3 regions of the Peribacillus sp. Aquil_B1 genome follow, and region 1 is predicted to be linked to each of the others. Evidence: riboswitches for the same ligand, from Rfam matches in the RefSeq annotation. Region 1 holds a riboswitch; each other region holds the start of a gene.
The links. Region 1 has a riboswitch for preQ1 ahead of queC (7-cyano-7-deazaguanine synthase QueC). Riboswitches for the same ligand answer to the same signal wherever they lie in the genome.
Positions count from the first base shown of each region.

Region 2: another riboswitch for preQ1. It lies ahead of MPH60_RS21570 (QueT transporter family protein); the one in region 1 lies ahead of queC (7-cyano-7-deazaguanine synthase QueC).
Region 3: another riboswitch for preQ1. It lies ahead of queF (preQ(1) synthase); the one in region 1 lies ahead of queC (7-cyano-7-deazaguanine synthase QueC).

Region 1 covers NZ_JAKXEE010000001.1:464,062-469,961, reverse strand. The annotation lists gene MPH60_RS02335 (TetR/AcrR family transcriptional regulator) at 1-516, shown strand, start outside; gene MPH60_RS02330 (DUF4260 domain-containing protein) at 568-915, shown strand; gene queE (7-carboxy-7-deazaguanine synthase QueE) at 968-1,696, opposite strand; gene queD (6-carboxytetrahydropterin synthase QueD) at 1,689-2,159, opposite strand; gene queC (7-cyano-7-deazaguanine synthase QueC) at 2,159-2,824, opposite strand; PreQ1 riboswitch class I at 2,880-2,922, opposite strand; gene MPH60_RS02310 (methyl-accepting chemotaxis protein) at 3,108-4,787, shown strand; gene MPH60_RS02305 (hypothetical protein) at 5,227-5,442, shown strand.
Region 2 covers NZ_JAKXEE010000004.1:50,359-56,258, reverse strand. The annotation lists gene MPH60_RS21595 (sigma-54-dependent transcriptional regulator) at 1-10, shown strand, start outside; gene adhP (alcohol dehydrogenase AdhP) at 51-1,064, opposite strand; gene MPH60_RS21585 (DUF3892 domain-containing protein) at 1,339-1,635, shown strand; gene MPH60_RS21580 (hypothetical protein) at 1,717-2,529, opposite strand; gene MPH60_RS21575 (YbaK/EbsC family protein) at 2,667-3,188, opposite strand; PreQ1 riboswitch class I at 3,360-3,404, shown strand; gene MPH60_RS21570 (QueT transporter family protein) at 3,411-3,896, shown strand; gene MPH60_RS21565 (TVP38/TMEM64 family protein) at 4,020-4,676, shown strand; gene MPH60_RS21560 (PAS domain-containing sensor histidine kinase) at 4,791-5,900, shown strand, end outside.
Region 3 covers NZ_JAKXEE010000004.1:116,161-122,060, forward strand. The annotation lists gene MPH60_RS21875 (YfmQ family protein) at 137-586, shown strand; gene MPH60_RS21880 (BA3454 family stress response protein) at 1,080-1,337, opposite strand; gene MPH60_RS21885 (EamA family transporter) at 1,462-2,298, opposite strand; PreQ1 riboswitch class I at 2,452-2,497, shown strand; gene queF (preQ(1) synthase) at 2,602-3,102, shown strand; gene MPH60_RS21895 (aspartate kinase) at 3,306-4,652, shown strand; gene MPH60_RS21900 (nitroreductase family protein) at 4,873-5,433, opposite strand; gene MPH60_RS21905 (ABC transporter ATP-binding protein) at 5,881-5,900, shown strand, end outside.

The DNA.
Region 1 (5,900 bases):
GAAGCTAGAAGCCTTTTTGCAACGTTAGGGTATTCGAATGTCTCAATGAGGCAATTGGCTAAATCATTGGATTGCAGCCATGGAGCCATTTATTATCATTTTAAAAATAAGGCGGAAATATTTTATAGTTTGGTAAAAACGGATTTTTCCGTATTGAATCATTTAATCGATGAGATCATCATGTCGGAAAATGATCCTTCTGTAAAAATGGAAAAGATTTTATTGTGCTTCTTGGAGTTCGGTTTAACCCAACAAAATCATTATTCCATCATGTTTTTATCGAAGGAAAAGGAAATTCAGCAATTACTTCAATTTGATTCTAATAAAACCTATGAAAAGCTAATCCAGTCCCTGACGGACCTAACGGACAATAAATTGAATCCTGCATCCATATGGTCGATTTTTCTTTCTCTTCACGGGTTCATAACTTTTTATATTAATTCTGAGCTAACTTATCAAGATGTAAAAGGCTTAGCTTATTTTCATGTAAAAAATATCATTAGGAACATCATATAATTCTTTTGAATATTATTGACCATTGGTCAAATAGACTTTGGAGGTTTTAATATGGTAAAGAAATTCATTCATATTGAAGGACTCATGGTCCTTTTAACAGTGATTTACATCTATTCGTCATATGAATTCAGCTGGTGGATTTTCCTTCTACTGATTTTATCGCCTGATGTTTCCATGCTGGCCTATCTGATCAATGATCGGATTGGAGCAAAGGTTTATAACGTATTTCATACTTATACCCTGTCCATTTTCATGATTTTGCTAGCCATTTTTCTAAAGTCGGATGCATGGATGCTGATTGGTTTGATTTGGACCGCGCATATTGGAATGGATCGCTTATTTGGATATGGTCTTAAATACACATCATCCTTCAAAGCTACACACATTCAAAGGTTGTAATAAGCTTAAAAGGCAGTGTGATTACACTTCACACTGCCTCCGTCTCTTTTGTTTATACGCCCCTCTTGTTTCCCCATATATAGGTATGCAGCTGGGGCAGCACTTTCACATCATTCAATTCATCATCCGCTATCACTTTATCAATTAACTCTTCGTACTTCTTTAAAAGACCGCTGATCAATTGAAGATCATCCGCCGTCCTGCTGTCGTCATTGCCGACCTGCAGATAAAAAGGAATTTCCGGGTAACGACCATGTACATGTTTGGCATATTGATAATCTTCCTCGTTAAAGACGACGATCTTCAATGAGACATGGTTTTCAGGATTTCGATTATCAAGGTTCGAGATGATTTGGTCGAGCACCGTAAAGTCCGTGTTCATTCCAGAGCTCGGCGGCTTAGGTGAAATCGTCAGTTCATCAATATCGAGAAACCAATCCTGCCATCGGCTCCCTTGGGTTTCGACACCTATTTTCATTTTATTTTCATGTAAGATCGCTATCAAGCCGTTTAAGTTTTTCAGCAGAGCCGGGTTTCCTCCTGATATCGTCACGAAGGAAAAACCTGAACCCCCAATACGCTTCAGCTCATCCCATATTTCGCTAGCAGTCATCTGGACGGTATCTTCCTTACCGGTGCCATCCCAAGTAAATGCGGAATCACACCAGGCACATGAATAATCGCAGCCTGCCGTCCGAACGAACATGGTTTTTTGGCCTATGACCATTCCCTCTCCTTGGATGGTCGGCCCGAAGATTTCCATAACCGGGAGTTTACTCACTTTCCATCCACTCCCGTCTGGCTTCGGCATAGCTTGTCGGCGTTTCGTACAGTCGAACAAACTCGACTCTAGCACCCTCATATTCTTTTAATGAAAGGGATTCGGCCATTTTTTCGTAAATCCAGACAACCATATTTTCAGCCGTTGTATTCATGAGCGGCAGGGTTTCATTCAAATAGCGGTGATCCAGGTGGATTTCAATTTCATTTTTCCATATATCCTTGATGTCCCCAAAATCTATCATCAACCCGCGTGAATCTGTATACCCGCTTAATCCGAAAATGACCTTATACGTGTGGCCATGCAGGTTCTTGCATTTCCCTTCATAATCATGCAGATGGTGTGCCGCATCGAAGGTGAATTCCTTACTCACGAGAACCCTCTTGTTTGTATACTTCAATTGGCTGCGCTGAATATCTTCATCTATTTTTTGGAGTTTATCCACTATAGTAAAACCGTACATCATGAAAGCACCTTCCGTCTGCTTACATAATCATCAAGTCCTTTTTTCCGCAGTATACATGCCGGACAATCTCCACAGCCGTCGGAGATGATTCCGTTATAGCAAGTCAGGGTCTTTTCGCGGACAAAGTCGAACGCGCCTAGCTGGTCCGCTAGCTCCCATGTTTCCTCTTTATTAAGCCACATTAGCGGCGTATCAATCACGAATGACTGGTCCATCGACAAGTTCAAGGTCACATTCAATGATTTAATGAATACATCGCGGCAGTCCGGATATCCGCTGAAATCCGTTTCACAGACACCTGTGACAATATGTTTAGCTCCAATCTGACTCGCCAGCACTCCGGCAAACGAAAGGAACAGCAAATTCCTCCCTGGTACGAACGTCGACGGCAATTCCCCTTCTTCTCCGTCCGCCACCGCAATATCACTTCTCGTCAGCGCATTTGGTGCCAGTTGGTTCAGCAGCGACATGTCAAGGATATGATGGTTTATGCCCAATTCCTTGGCAATGTTTTGAGCACATTCGATTTCCAAGCTATGCCGCTGATTATAATCAAACGTCACCGCTTCCACTTCCTCAAATCTCTCCATCGCCCAGAACAAGCACGTCGTACTGTCCTGACCTCCGCTAAACACAACCACTGCCTTTTCTTTCTTCTTCATTTCTATAAAACTCCTTTTTACGGAAAAAAACAGCACCCTAAGAATAGAGCACTGTTTCTCCTTAGTTTTTTTGAGAGGGTAGCTAGAACCTCTTCCGCCTTAACGCGGAATATTATATTTTTCCAAGTCAATAGTAACTTGAAAACGATAAGAAATCAAGATGTTTATATTAAGAGAACATTAGATCTGATGGAAAATTTGGTTAACTTTTCTTTGCTTAAATCTCCTTTTATTTATCCGATAAAACAGTGTGAATAAAATATCGATAAAGGGGTCCAATAATTTGAAAAGCATTAAAGCAAAGGTATTGGTGGCATTTTCACTCATCATATCTTTATGTGTCATCTTAGGAGCATTCAATATCTATAGCAGCAACAAGTCACTGGTATATTCCCAGGATATCATCGAAAAGGAACTTCCGCTTCTTATCCAAGACGAAAAGCTGCTATACAATCTAGCACAAAGAACCGCATACGCCCGAGCCTATATTCTTTATGGAGACGAGAGCTATAAAGAAGGGTTCTTACAATATACGGAAGAAAGCCAGGTCATCCAGGAGGACCTCCTTGCCTTAAGCGATTCTGATAAAGCGAACGAATTGATCGAGAAAAGCGTGGATTGGAGGACGATGATTGTAGACCGGGTGTTTCCACAATATGAAAACGGAAATGAAGAACGCGCTAAAGAGATACTTAAAAATGAGGTGGCGCCAATAAGCAATGAAGTTATGGAGGGTTTCAAGGAGCTTGCTTCGGAACGGGAGGAATTGATTGTCGCTTCAGGTGAAACCGTCATCGCCAGCGGGAAATCGGTTAAGACGACAAGTATCATCATATCCATTGCGGCAGTCCTTATCGGCCTAGTCCTTGCGGTTGTTACTGCCAACCTCATTATCACCCCCCTCCTTAAAATCAGGGATAGGATGAAAATGGTGGCTGCAGGAGAGCTGAATCATGAGCCCCTGGAGCAAAAGTCAAATGATGAAATGGGCGAACTAACGGTATCCGCCAATCAAATGCAGAAAGACCTTCGTGATACGATCGAAAAAATGCTCATTGTATCGCACTCCGTATCCAACCAAAGCGAAGATCTGACTCATTCAGCAAATGAAGTGCAACAGGGCAGCAAACAGATAGCGAGTACGATGTATGAACTTTCGGAAGGTTCGGAGTCACAAGCCAACCGGGCATCTGAAATGGTTCGCATCATGGATGATTTCACCAGCAGGATTAAGCTTGCCCACCTAGAAGGGGTGGATGTAGCTAAAAGTTCAACCGAAATCCTTTCCTTGACCAAGGAGGGTACCACTTTAATGCGCAGTTCGGTCCAACAGATGCAAAGTATTGATGGCATTGTCAAAAATGCCGTAGAGCAAGTGAAGGGGCTCGATTCTCAATCACAGCAAATTTCGCAGCTTGTGCAGGTCATCAAGGATATATCCAATCAAACCAATCTATTGGCGTTGAATGCAGCCATAGAAGCTGCTCGTGCTGGTGAACATGGCAAGGGCTTTGCCGTCGTCGCCGATGAAGTGCGGAAACTCGCTGAAGAGGTCACACACTCCGTTGGGGATATCACCAATATTGTCTCCGCCATTCAAACAGGTTCAAAAACGGTCGTCCACTCCCTGGAAGATGGTTATACACAAGTGGATGAAGGCACAAAACAGGTCACGCTCACAGGCCGAACCTTTGAAACAATCAATCATTCTGTCGGGAATATGGAAATGAAAATTCAGCATATAACAAACGAATTGAACTATATCTCCACAAATAGCCAAAAAATCAATCAAGCTATCGAAGATATCGCAGCCGTTTCTGAAGAGTCCGCTGCAGGAATCGAACAAGTCTCCGCCTCCGCTCAGCAATCCAGCTCTTCGATGGATGAAATCACGAATCATGCCAGTGAACTTGCTTCTTCGGCAGAACTGCTAACCGAACAGGTTAAGAAGTTCCAATTATGACACTAGCAATTTCCCGAATGCGGGAAATTGCTTTTTTCCTCCCAGTATAAGGTTGTTTCATATTCGTATATTCGGGGAATAAATAACTATACACAATAATAAATCATAAAAAAACAAATCTATCAGGAGAAGCTGGAAGTGAATATTTTCCTTTGTTTTCAGAATATTTAGTGTATAATTGATTAAAGGAATATTTTAACTAAAATAATCATCACTTCCAATATCTGCTACTGCAAATCCCGACATTTCCTTTCAACACCATGCACGGGAACATATACCCAGAAAGGCTCCATTGCATGCTTTCTCGAATCAAACCATTCACAACTTAATTCACACAAAAATACGATTCTCACTCCGTTTTTTTTAAAAAAGGTTAAATTTCACTAATGATATGTTACTATTAAACCAAGACCTTTTAACCCCATAAGGAGGAATTCATATGAAACGTTTTTTCAAATTCATTACAGATTATAACGAAAGAAAAGCACTGGAACGGGAAACCGAAGAATTCTTTCGCCAAGAATACGAAAATTATATGAAGATGAATCCTGACAATCAAAGAAAAAGAAGGAGATTAGCTCCTAGACTTTATGTGATTGATGGCGGTAAAAAGGGCTCCAACCTTGAAATTTCTGACAGAAAGAAATCCAGTTAACTTGAATCCTTCCATAATCAGCTACCCAGGCTGCAGCTCAAGACCCACAATCGTTAAATCTCCAGGATGAAACGACCATTCCATTCATTTACAATATATAAGCCGAAAGCTCAGAAATGTTTCTGAGCTTTTTTATTTTTCATTCTTCTATAAACACTATATCTATAGAAGAAACTAGGTATTTTTTTAAAAAAATGGGTTAACTTTAGTTTATTTCATGTTTTAGGTAAAGGAACAATGATAGACCCATGGGTATTACCTAAGGAAAAAACCGGAAAATATCAAAAAAAAGAGATGTGTTCTTTTACTCATCTTTATCCATATTCAAAAGAGTTCAACTAATTGAGTCATTAGATGCAATATTTCACATTGAATGACAAATGGATAAAAATTGTTACGTTTATGTCAAACAATGGGTATAAACAATTAACAAACTGTAATAAACCTCACTTTTCAAA
Region 2 (5,900 bases), on a different contig from region 1:
CCAGACATAAAAAGGAGGATGCCCCGTTCCGGGGGCATCCTCTTCTGTTCCTATTCTAACGTCAATACGATGCGTCCGTTGATTTCTCCCTTTTCCATCATTGAAAACACATCATTTATTTCATCAAGTTTCCTCGTCTCTATATTCGTTCTGACTTTACCCTCAGCCGCAAATTGAACAGCTTCCTGTAAATCTTTTCTCGTGCCGACGATTGACCCTTTTACAGTTACCCCATTTAGCACTGTATCAAAAATCGGGATTGGAAGTTCATCATTCGGCAATCCGACTACGACAAGTGTCCCGCCCCTCTTGACTGAACTGTAAGCCTGTTCGAAAGCTTTTTTCGTAACCGCTACAGAAATGGATGCCTGCACACCGCCAACTTTATCCTTTATAGCCTGTACAGGATCGGTCTTCAGTCCATTAATCGTGTAATCCGCCCCAAGTTCCGTTGCAAGATCAAGCTTATCATCTTGAATATCGACAGCAATGACATTAAAGCCCATCGCTTTCGCATATTGCAGGGCAACATGTCCCAATCCGCCAATTCCATAAACCGCTACCCAATCACCAGGCTTTGCTTCTGATACCTTAAGCGCTTTATAGGTCGTTACACCTGCACAGAAAATTGGTGAAACCTCCGCAAAGTCAAGCCCTTCAGGAACCTTCACCACATATTTGGCGGGTGCTTTACAATATTCAGCATACCCACCGTCCACGGAATAGCCTGCATTCAATTGATCCAAGCAAAGCGTTTCCCTTCCGGTCAGACAGTATTCACAATCGCCACAAGCCGAATAAAGCCATGGGATCCCAACACGGTCACCTACTTTCAAGGAAGTTACGCCTTCTGCCACCTTTTCTATAATGCCCACACCCTCATGTCCGGGGATAAGCGGAAGCTTGGGTTTTACCGGCCAATCACCATGTACCGCATGCAAGTCGGTATGACACACGCCACATGCTTTAATTTTCACTAATATCTCACCATATTCCAACTCTGGGATGGGAACTTCTTTAATCTCAAGTTTTTGGTTAAATTCATTGACGACCGCCGCTTTCATTGTCTTGACCTGTTGTTTCTTATTTACAGTGCTTGCCCCTTGTTTTACATTCATGATCCATTTTCCTCCCTTAATCCAGTGGATATTATTTCTTACTACTACTTACAAGATGCAAGTGCCATGCCACTGCAAAAAGGCCAAGAAGACAACAATCACAAAAAAAAGTGCCGAAAAATCGGCCCATTTGGACGAATTAACGGCTCAAGTTGGACGAAATCCGGTTTGTATATTGCAGAAAAAATGGCTCACCCTATAAATAGGAGGTGTCTAAAACATGGACCAATTTGAAAAAGCCTATGAATCATATAAACAGCAGGGAACACCGCAAGCAAACCAACCTGATTCAGCAGGAAAAGAAGAAATCATCGCTGTAAGGAAAAATGAAGAGGACAATATTATCGCCATCAAGACGAACTCCGGCCGCGAACTCGACTACCCCACAGCCCTTTCGGAAGCAAAGGCGGGCAACCTTGCCAATGTTGACGTCTTTCATAAATATGGACGTGACATATTGCGGAGTGAGCCCGATGGGATAAAAGAAAATAACCTGGATCAACTGCCGGAGTTTTGAATTTTCGGGGAGACTGCCTGATATGGGCAGTTTTTTTCTGTCTGGATGAGCTAAAAAAGAACCAGCATGATTAGCCGGATCTTATTTTTCGTAAGGATAGGATTCAGAGATTTCGAGCAGTCGGCCGCAGGACTCGACAACCTCGATGATTTCCATCCATGACATGTCCAGACCCAGTTCATTAGCATGGGAAATCTTATCCCGTAATTTCCGGATGGCGTTCGCATCCTTCTTCCCTTTACTTTTCGACGGGATTTGGAAGAAGCACCTCAATTCTTTATCTTTATGTATAATATCGAATTTATCACTGATTTGCAGGCACTCTATTATATTGATATCCTCATTTTTATCGATTCTCCTTCTATATAATTCGGTTGCCTTTTCTAAACGGTCTTCGCTGATCATTGGATACCAGCTGCCATCGCCGAATCTATCCAGGATGATATCACTCATCCTCATTTCCAATAAGGTAATATATCCGAATATCAGCATCCTGATCGGAGGCTTTTGAAGGTCGGCATGGGTAATCAGCATTTTAATTGAATTATTCTCCAATACGAACACCCTTGTTTTATTCTTAAAAATATGGAGAAGCTGGATCAAAGGGGTTGAATCCGAAACCATTTCCCTTGGTGAAAAGTTTTTCAAATATTCAGAAATAGTTCCTTCACCTAGTTCTTGTCTTTCGATATAACCGATGATTTCCCCTTGATCTTGGACTGCCAATATATCAAAATTCTTTTTTTCCAATGCTTTCTGAATATCCAGTGCCAGATCATTTTTATGGCAAAACTCAAGCTCCTGGGCAATGCTCTTAACCGTTATATTTTCTTCATAAAGAGTTTTAAGACTAAGATAGCTACTATTGCTTTTTCTTTCGCTTCCATTTAACATCTTTCAACCTCCGCTCAGGAACACTTTCTGCCCTTTTTCCGCTTTAATCATAGAAATGCATGCGGCCCCCACAAATAAAGTCCACTGCAGTGGACTCAATCCCAATCATGTGGATCTAATTTTTTGGCAACCATTAATCAAATGCCATCAACTGCATTGCCTACTGCCGTTTCCTCATTCCCCTTTTCTTCCCAACCCTTACAAACATCCACCCAATCCTTCGCACCTGAATATTCAAACAATTCAGCGAGTGTAAGTTCTATTGCAGAGTTCGCACTGCCGCAAGCCGGGAACAATGACTCGAAGCGCTTCATCGATACATCAAGAAAAACAGCTAAATCGTTTGCCAGACCAAACGGGCAAACTCCTCCGATTGCATGGCCTGTCTGTGCAAGCACTTCTTCAGGCGCAAGCATTCGTGCCTTGAAGCCGAATGTCTGACGAAATTTCTTATTATCCACTTTGGCGTCCCCTGCGGCAACCACCAAAATCGCGTGTTCACCTTCCCCTTTAAAGGAAAGAGTCTTAGCAATCCTCGCTGGTATAACACCGATGGTTTCCGCTGCCTCAATCACCGTAGCACTCGATGTTTCGAACTCCTTTACGTCGCCTTCCCGATTCCATTGTTTAAAATGGCTTTTGACACTCTCGATCGACATATTATATTCACTCCTTTGACATACATATTGAAATAATATCATCCTTCATTGCAATAAATCAAAATCCCATTGCACTACTTACTCCTGCTTGGAAACTTATAAATTAAAACCATTCTTTACAAATTGACGAAACAAGCTTACATGAGATACTATTAAACATTGGGTAAACGCCTACACGTGGTTCGTAACCATCCCACGATAAAAAACTAGGGAGAGAGTAAAATGAATGTTCGTACACTCGTGATAAACGGGTTATTGGCTGCCTTGTATGTTGCGGTCTCATTGGTGTTTAAACCAATAGCTTTTGAGATGTTCCAATTCCGTGTACCGGAAATGCTGAATCATCTGATTGTATTCAATAAAAAGTATATCTACGGTATCGTTGGCGGAGTCTTCATATCGAATCTGCTCTTTTCACCGATGGTGCCATATGATTTGATTTTTGGAGTGGGGCAATCCCTGCTCGCCTTATTGCTTGTCATTTATGTTTCTCGTTTCATAAAAGGCATTAAAGGACGGATGATCGCCACGATTATCTTTTTCACGTTCACAATGTTTTTAATTGCAATTGAACTGAACCTTGCCTTTGGCTTGCCATTCTGGCTAAGCTGGATGACCACGGCTGTCGGTGAGTTCGTTGTCCTCCTGATTGGAGCGCCAATCATTTATGGAATGAACAAAAGAATTCAGTTTGAAAAGTGGCTTTAAAAGGAATCTTCGAACCGTTAAGCCACTATAATGGAAAAGAGCTGTCTGCATGATGCGGCAGCTCTTTTTTTTCACCAATGAACTCGAAAATGATAAACTAATAGTAAGAATGGTGGTGGCCCTTTGAAAAAAGTCCTGACCATAATCGGTCTACTTGTAATTGCAATATTTATATACTCTAATGCAGAGCTGTTCACTTTGGTTTGGAAAAGTGACCTGGATTCTGTTATTAGCATATTGAAGGAAAACCTTTTGCTTACATTTATTGTGACATTCGTATTGATGTTTGTACAAAATTCTTTTACAATCATCCCCTTAATTTTGCTCCTGACTATCAATGTCACGATATTCGGATTCATATATGGCTATCTATGGAGTTGGTTTACAAGTGTTGTTGCCTCAGGATTCATTTTTTATGCAGCAAGAAACTGGTTTCAGGAGCTTCTCTTAAAGAAGATTGGCGAAAAGTGGCAAGAAACCGTTGTGGAGCATGGCTTCATGTACGTTTTTACAGGCAGGATTTTCCCGCTTATCCCAACAAGCTTAATTAACTTGGCAGCTGGAGTCAGCACTGTCACGTACAAGGATTTTTTATTAGCGACGGCCCTTGGCAACCTTATATACTTTTTCTTCCTATCGCTGATTCCCTATGGACTGCTATCTGTTGAAATGAACCAATATACGCTAGCTGCACTCGCACTCCTCTTCTTACTATTTTTCATTATCTATAAGCGTGCAAAAAAGAAAAAGAAACTTACCTTCTTCAGAAAAAACAGGTGACCACATTGGCCCTGTTTTTTTATTTAGGATTCTGCATATATTTTTTTCCGATAGTTTGTTAAAATGTGTATGTAATTTTACCTTTGTAATGTCTTAAAATCAGGGAGAATCTCCATGTCCAAACGCTCCATCTTAGCAATATATATCCTATCCGGGATTCTTACATTAGTCGTGTTCGACTACTTTTTAATTACAAATATCCAAAACAAACAGGTCTTTATTCAACTTCAAAGAGTGGAAGGCTTTGTTTTCCTTTTATCGATAGGCTTGGTCTTATATCTTTATTTAGCTAAAAGGGAAGAATTCAAACGATTAAAAGAAGCGGAACAACGTCGGCGTACACTCATCAATTCAATGGTGGATTTCGTTAACTTCAAGGATGGTGATGGCCGATGGCTTGAATCCAATACCTTCGGGCTGCAATTATTTCAATTGGAGCATGTAGATTATAAGGGAAAAAGAGACAGTGAGCTCGCAGAATACTCGGAATTTTATAAAGAGTCGTTGATCTACTGTGAAGTTTCCGATGAAGAAACGTGGGTAAAAGGGGAAATCACACGGTGTGAGGAAATCATCCCTCTTCCCGATGGAAATCACAAGACCTTTGATACAATCAAGGTTCCCTTGTTCAATGAGGATGGTTCACGAAAAGGCTTAGTCGTCATTGGCAGGGATATTTCTGAAAGGGTTGTCGCGGAGAATCAATTATTCGAAAGTGAACAACGCTATAAATCATTGTTTGAACACAACCCATATCCGATGCTGATGCTTGATTTAAATGGAATGATCACAACCGTGAATCCTAGATTTGAAACGGTAACAGGCTTTCAACAGGAAGAAATACATGGAGCCTCATTCATTAATTTGAACTTCTCCGCAGAAGACGCGGAATTGATCCGTACATCTTGCCAATATGTCATGGAAAATCATAAGGGGATCAAAAAAGGGAAAGATATAGAATTTCTGACGAAGTACGGGACGCCCATCTTACTTTCTTGTACGTTTGTCCCGATGATGGTTGGCGAGGATTTAGTCGGAATCATTACTTATGCTAAAGAAGTCACTCAAATCCGGGAAACCGAAGCACGCTTAAGAAGAACCGAAAAATTATCGATAGTCGGCGAACTTGCCGCAAGTGTGGCCCACGAGGTACGAAACCCGCTGACTTCTTTAAAAGGTTTCGTCCAGCTGCTTAAAAAGAGCGACCATCCCTATGAACATTAC
Region 3 (5,900 bases), on a different contig from region 1:
GTGGAAATTTGTACAATGTTTTACCAAAGTAAAACGTTAATAGAACGGACACATCTTCTAAGAAAAACTGCCTGCCATATTGATATAATAAGTTATATAAGAAAGAATTAATTTAAAATGTAGCGGAGATGATGAATTGACATTACCGGTTTTGATTTTGACAATTATCTTAAGTTTGTTAAAAATATTGGTTTCCTGTCTTCCAACCGATGCTGTTAATTGGATTATCAGCAAATTTAAAATACACTCAGAAATTAGTGGCGGGAATGCGATCGTATCCTTTGACGGAAAACGTTTGGAAGGTGATGAAAAAATTCAAGTTATTAATCATTTTAATAACGCCAGATTTTTGAAGAAAAATCATATATTCCCGGGTAACGAGCAATTGTTTTTACATCCAGAGGACAGTGGGACTCCATTAGTCATTGATACTAAAAAAGGCAAAATTGATGTTAAGTTATTTGTGTACATTTACAATGACCGCGTGGATGTAGTTAAACAGTTCAAAAAGAAACTCATTTCTTATAGTCTGTTTTCCGATAACCTCCAAGAACGTTCCATGCCATTAATAAGAAATTTAGTTTAAAAGAACATTAAGAGGACGTTCCTTAAAAGAACCTAAAATCAAAACAATGTTGATTGGAACGGAAGGTTGCGAGACTCCTGCGGGAAAAGCGCTGAGGAGACTCCAGCTCCCGGGCCGCCCGCGAAAAGCGAGTGCCTGGAGTGGGAATCGGCGTTCGAGGTTTTATAAACCTTCATAAAAACTGAGACATACTTGATTTTCATCGAGTTTGTCTACAGTCTGAAAGAAGGCCCTTAAAAAGACCGTCTTTTTTTATAAGTCTTTTATTGTATAATCCCATTTCATTAAGGTGCTTAGTTCATTAAATAAAATTATAAATTACTTGTTATTCAGAGGTTAACGTACACAAACTGACGACTGAATGTTAGTGTCTTTGTGTTTTTTAGTAGGAGGGAATTGCTGCAAGAGGGTCTTTCATCGTGCATATGAAAAATATTTCGGATATGATTTAATGGTAATAAAAAAGCAGGTATCTATTGCGATGCCTGCTTTTTTATGCTTTCCATTGCTTTTCAACTTGATGAAGGGCTTGTTGTAAAATTACTTCATGATCTGTACCCGGTTTAGTAAGGACGTTAGTTTGATAAGATTTTCCTTGGAAATCAACTGTTACTGTAACTTTTACCATTATGCATCTTTCCTTTCTTGATTCAGAATTAAATGAGGTGGTTGTCCCTATTTCTTTAATACCCGTGGCAGAGGATTTTTCAAACATTTCAAAAGCTGTAAAATCTAAAGAATTAATATTCAAAATTATCTGATATTTTTATGGATGTGTCAACACTTTTTTTTACTACCTCATTTCACGGTTAAATAAAAAACGACCTGGCTTTTACAGATGGCAGCCAGGTTGATTTTTTATAAACGAACTATATTCATATTTTAGTTAAAATAATACCGATTAATGCTGCAAGAACACCGGCAATTTGATAGGTTTTTAGTTTTTCCTTGAATAAATAACATCCAGCGAATACGACAACTAAGCAGTTCAGGCTGACGACAGGAAAAATAATGCTTGCGATTCCGGTGTTCAATGCAAAGAAATAACATCCATAGCCTATCATGCTTAAAAAACCTACTAATGAACCGATTTTGACTTCCTTTAGCTTGATTTTTTCTTTTTTAAAGGCCAGAGCCGAAAGAAGATAAAGCATTCCGCCTCCATACATCGATACTAAGATATCAAGGGAGTTTAAATGAAGACGTGTTGATGTCGTCATTAGAATTCCGAGCACACCAAATGATAAGATGGAGAGTAATGTGTGCATGATCCAAGGGACATATTGATGGTTACCTTTGGCGTTAGGTGTATACTGGATGACTAATGTAGCGAGAAACATGCAGACTATTCCACTCCACTGCAAGGAAGAAATATGTTCGTGAAAAATTAAAGCTGCACAGAGTATGGGGAATATTGCATTCGCTGCGATTAATGGTGATGTCAAGCTTGCCGGCCCTTTTTCAAAGGCGCTTGCCATCTGGATGTTACCATTAGCGTTCAGTACACCAATTGCTGCACCAAGCATGATGGACAGCCAGTTCAGTTGCAAACCATCCATAAATACTCCATAAACAATGGACAAAATAAAAGCTGAAAAATAAAAGAAAAATTGGATATGTATCTTGGAATAGCCTTTTCCGCTGCTCCATTTGAAAATGCTGTTATTGATTCCGAAACATAAGCTGGTGATGAGTGCTGCAAAAATCCACATGTGTATATTCTCTTCTTTCTAATAGGTTGTACTGCTTTTTTCATTTTAAACTGAAAATATAAACGAATCAAACCCAATTTAAGAGAGTTGCATTGACAGATTGACTATTTTTTTTTATATTTACTAAGACAATTTTAAAATATTTCCCGATAAACGGGAGAGGTTCATAGCATCACCCTCTTAAAAAAACTATGGCTTTGATATTTTTCGCGAATCAACCATATCTTTGAGGAGATATGGTTTTTGTTATATAGAGGCCCATTTTATGAATCTCCCTGAAACGTGGGATTAGGAGGACTTTTCATGTCTGGAAGAAAAGAAGAAGAATTAAAAAAAGATATCACACTGCTTGGGAATCAAGGAACAAAATATACATTTGACTATGCGCCTGAAATCCTTGAGTCATTCGATAACAAGCATCCGAACCGGGATTATTTCGTCAAATTCAATTGCCCGGAATTCACTAGCTTATGTCCGATAACGGGCCAGCCGGACTTTGCTACCATTTACATCAGCTATATTCCCAGTGTGAAAATGGTGGAGAGCAAGTCTTTGAAACTTTATTTATTCAGCTTCCGCAATCACGGTGATTTCCATGAAGACTGCATGAACATCATCATGAATGATTTAATCGAATTGATGGATCCTAAATATATTGAAGTCTGGGGCAAGTTTACACCTAGGGGCGGAATTTCCATCGACCCTTACACGAATTATGGAAAACCAGGTACGAAGTATGAGGAAATGGCGGATTACCGCTTGATGAACCATGACTTATACCCGGAAACCGTGGATAATCGCTAAAGAAAGGGAGAGACAATGGGCATATGCCCGTTGTCTTTTTCTTTGTTTTAGCCATTCTTGATCAGCCTTCATGATGATTTGTCCTTTTTAAAAATACAAATGTCCTTCTATAATGGAATTTCCACTTGATTGTTTCGAGAAAAAGCGTAATAATAGGGAGAGTTGATTTTGACAGAATATTTACGAAAATAGGGGATGTCTAGATGAAAGTTGCAAAGTTTGGTGGAAGTTCACTTGCGTCAGGTGAACAGTTGAGGAAGGTATTCGAAATTGTGGTTTCTGATCCAGAGAGAAAGATTGTAGTCGTTTCGGCTCCAGGGAAACGCAATTCCGATGATATAAAGGTGACGGATTTATTGATTGAAGCTGCGGAACAGCAGCTGCGCGGGGATAACGGAGAGCATTTGATAGAAGATGTCGTATCCCGCTATGCGAGCATTGCTGAAGAGCTGGATATATCGGAGAGTGTCATCACTGGGATTCATGAAAATTTAATGGCACTGCTGCATGCAGACCAAACTAATCCGAAGCGCTATCTGGATGCCTTGAAGGCCAGCGGCGAGGATAATAATGCGAAGCTGGTCGCAGGCTATTTCCAAAGCCGTGGTGTAGAGGCGCAGTATATAAATCCAAAGAAGGCCGGCTTGATCGTAACGGATGAAGGTGGATTTACCAAGGTGCTGCCAGAGTCTTATGATCGGTTATATGCTCTGCGTGATGAGCCTGGAATCGTAGTATTCCCAGGGTTCTTCGGTTATACGTTAGATGGTGATGTGTTAACTTTCTCAAGAAGCGGGTCCGATATTACTGGTTCGATTCTTGCGAATGGGGTCAAAGCTGATTTGTATGAGAACTTTACGGACGTTGATGCCGTTTACGCGGTGAATCCAAATGTGGTTTCCAATCCGAAGGGAATCCGGGAATTAACCTATCGTGAGATGCGTGAGCTTTCTTATGCAGGTTTCTCGGTATTTCATGATGAGGCGCTTATTCCGGCATTCCGTGCGGGAATACCTGTGCATATCCAGAATACGAACAATCCGGCGGCACAAGGGACCCGCATTGTGAGTACACGGGATAATACGAACGGGCCCGTTATTGGGATTGCGAGTGATAAAGGATTTTGCAGCATTTACATTAGCAAATATTTGATGAACCGAGAAGTTGGTTTTGGCCGGAAACTGCTGCACATCCTTGAAGATTATGGAGTTTCATATGAGCATATTCCATCAGGCATCGATGATGTGACGCTAATTCTAAGGCAGGACCAGATGAAAGGTGAAGCCGAGAAGAAAATCATTTCCCGAATCAAGAAAGAGCTTCATGCCGATGAAGTGAATGTGGAGCATGATCTTGCCTTGATCATGGTTGTAGGGGAAGGAATGCGTCATAATGTCGGTACAACGGCAAGAGCGTCAAAAGCCTTGGCCGAAGCTAAGGTGAATATTGAGATGATCAACCAGGGCTCTTCGGAGGTAAGCATGATGTTCGGTGTGAAAGGGCATAACGAAGAGACGGCAATTCAGGCGTTATATCACGAGTTCTTTTGAGTATCGGCGTACAGGGACCTCGTTGAAATGAAAGGCACCCCATTGTTAGACATCATTTAACAAGGGAGGTGCAGTTTTCCTCTAAAAAAGAATAATTTATATAATCATCTTTCAGGCATTATGATAACCGGAATGCAACATTTCCCCGCTAATCATTGTGTTTCTCATAAAATATAAAAGGAAAGCCTCCAATTTTCTATTTGGAGGCTTTCCTTTTATGTTAGTCCATAATGGTCAGGAGTTGATTGATCGCGTTCCTTGGACGCGGGGCAGGGATCATATCCGGATAGCCAACGTGAAGGCTGCCGACGATCTTCTCGCCAGGTTTCACGCCTAAAGCTTCACGAAACTCGATGCTGTGTATCATGCCGTATGTTTCCCATATCATCCCGATTCCCTGTTCCCAGGAAAGCAGGCTGAAATTCTGGATCAAGGCACTTGTAGCCGCATAATCTTCTTCACGTGTCAGGGGATTCGGATTCTCTTCCATGATCACTGCGACAAACATCGGTACACCTATAAGTTTATTATATCCTCGCTGTCCGGCTGCTTTTTTCTTTTCAGGGTCCTTCTCTTTGCCTTCCATGAATGCACGGGTTGCTTCTGCGAGTTTTAAGCGGCTATCACCTTGCACTAAGACGAAGCGCCAAGGTTGGGTCATTTTATGGTTCGGTGCCCATGTTGAAGTTTCCAATAATGATTGGATGGTATTGATAGGAACAGGAATGTCCTTAAATCGTTTGATGCTGCGCCGTTCTTTAATGATATCTTCTAGTTTCATGATCATCCTGCTCCTTTATTCATATATGTAAGTTTATAGTTGAAAAAAAATAATCCCCGGCTGCCTAATATGCTTCCAACGTGAATAAATTACTTGAATAAAGAGGGGGCAATATTCTAGTGACTTGCATTCGCTAATGAGCATATAATTTTACTAGGCACAGAGAAGCCGGGGCGACATTGTATCTATGTACAATATCAAAAGGGTACGATAAGAGAATATCGTAATTGCTTATCAAATTTCAGAGATCGATAATGAAATTGAAAATCATTATCAATTAGAATTTTCGCTTATTTCCTGTTATTTGTCAAGGGTATTTATAAAAAAAAATCAAGATATTTACCAATCTCTTAAAACAGTTAAATTCTTTTAAAAAATCTGTATAAAAATGTATAATGAGAGGATAAAAAAATGCTATCTACATAAGAAGAATCGAAGGTGTCATAGATGAAAAAATTGTCCTCTTT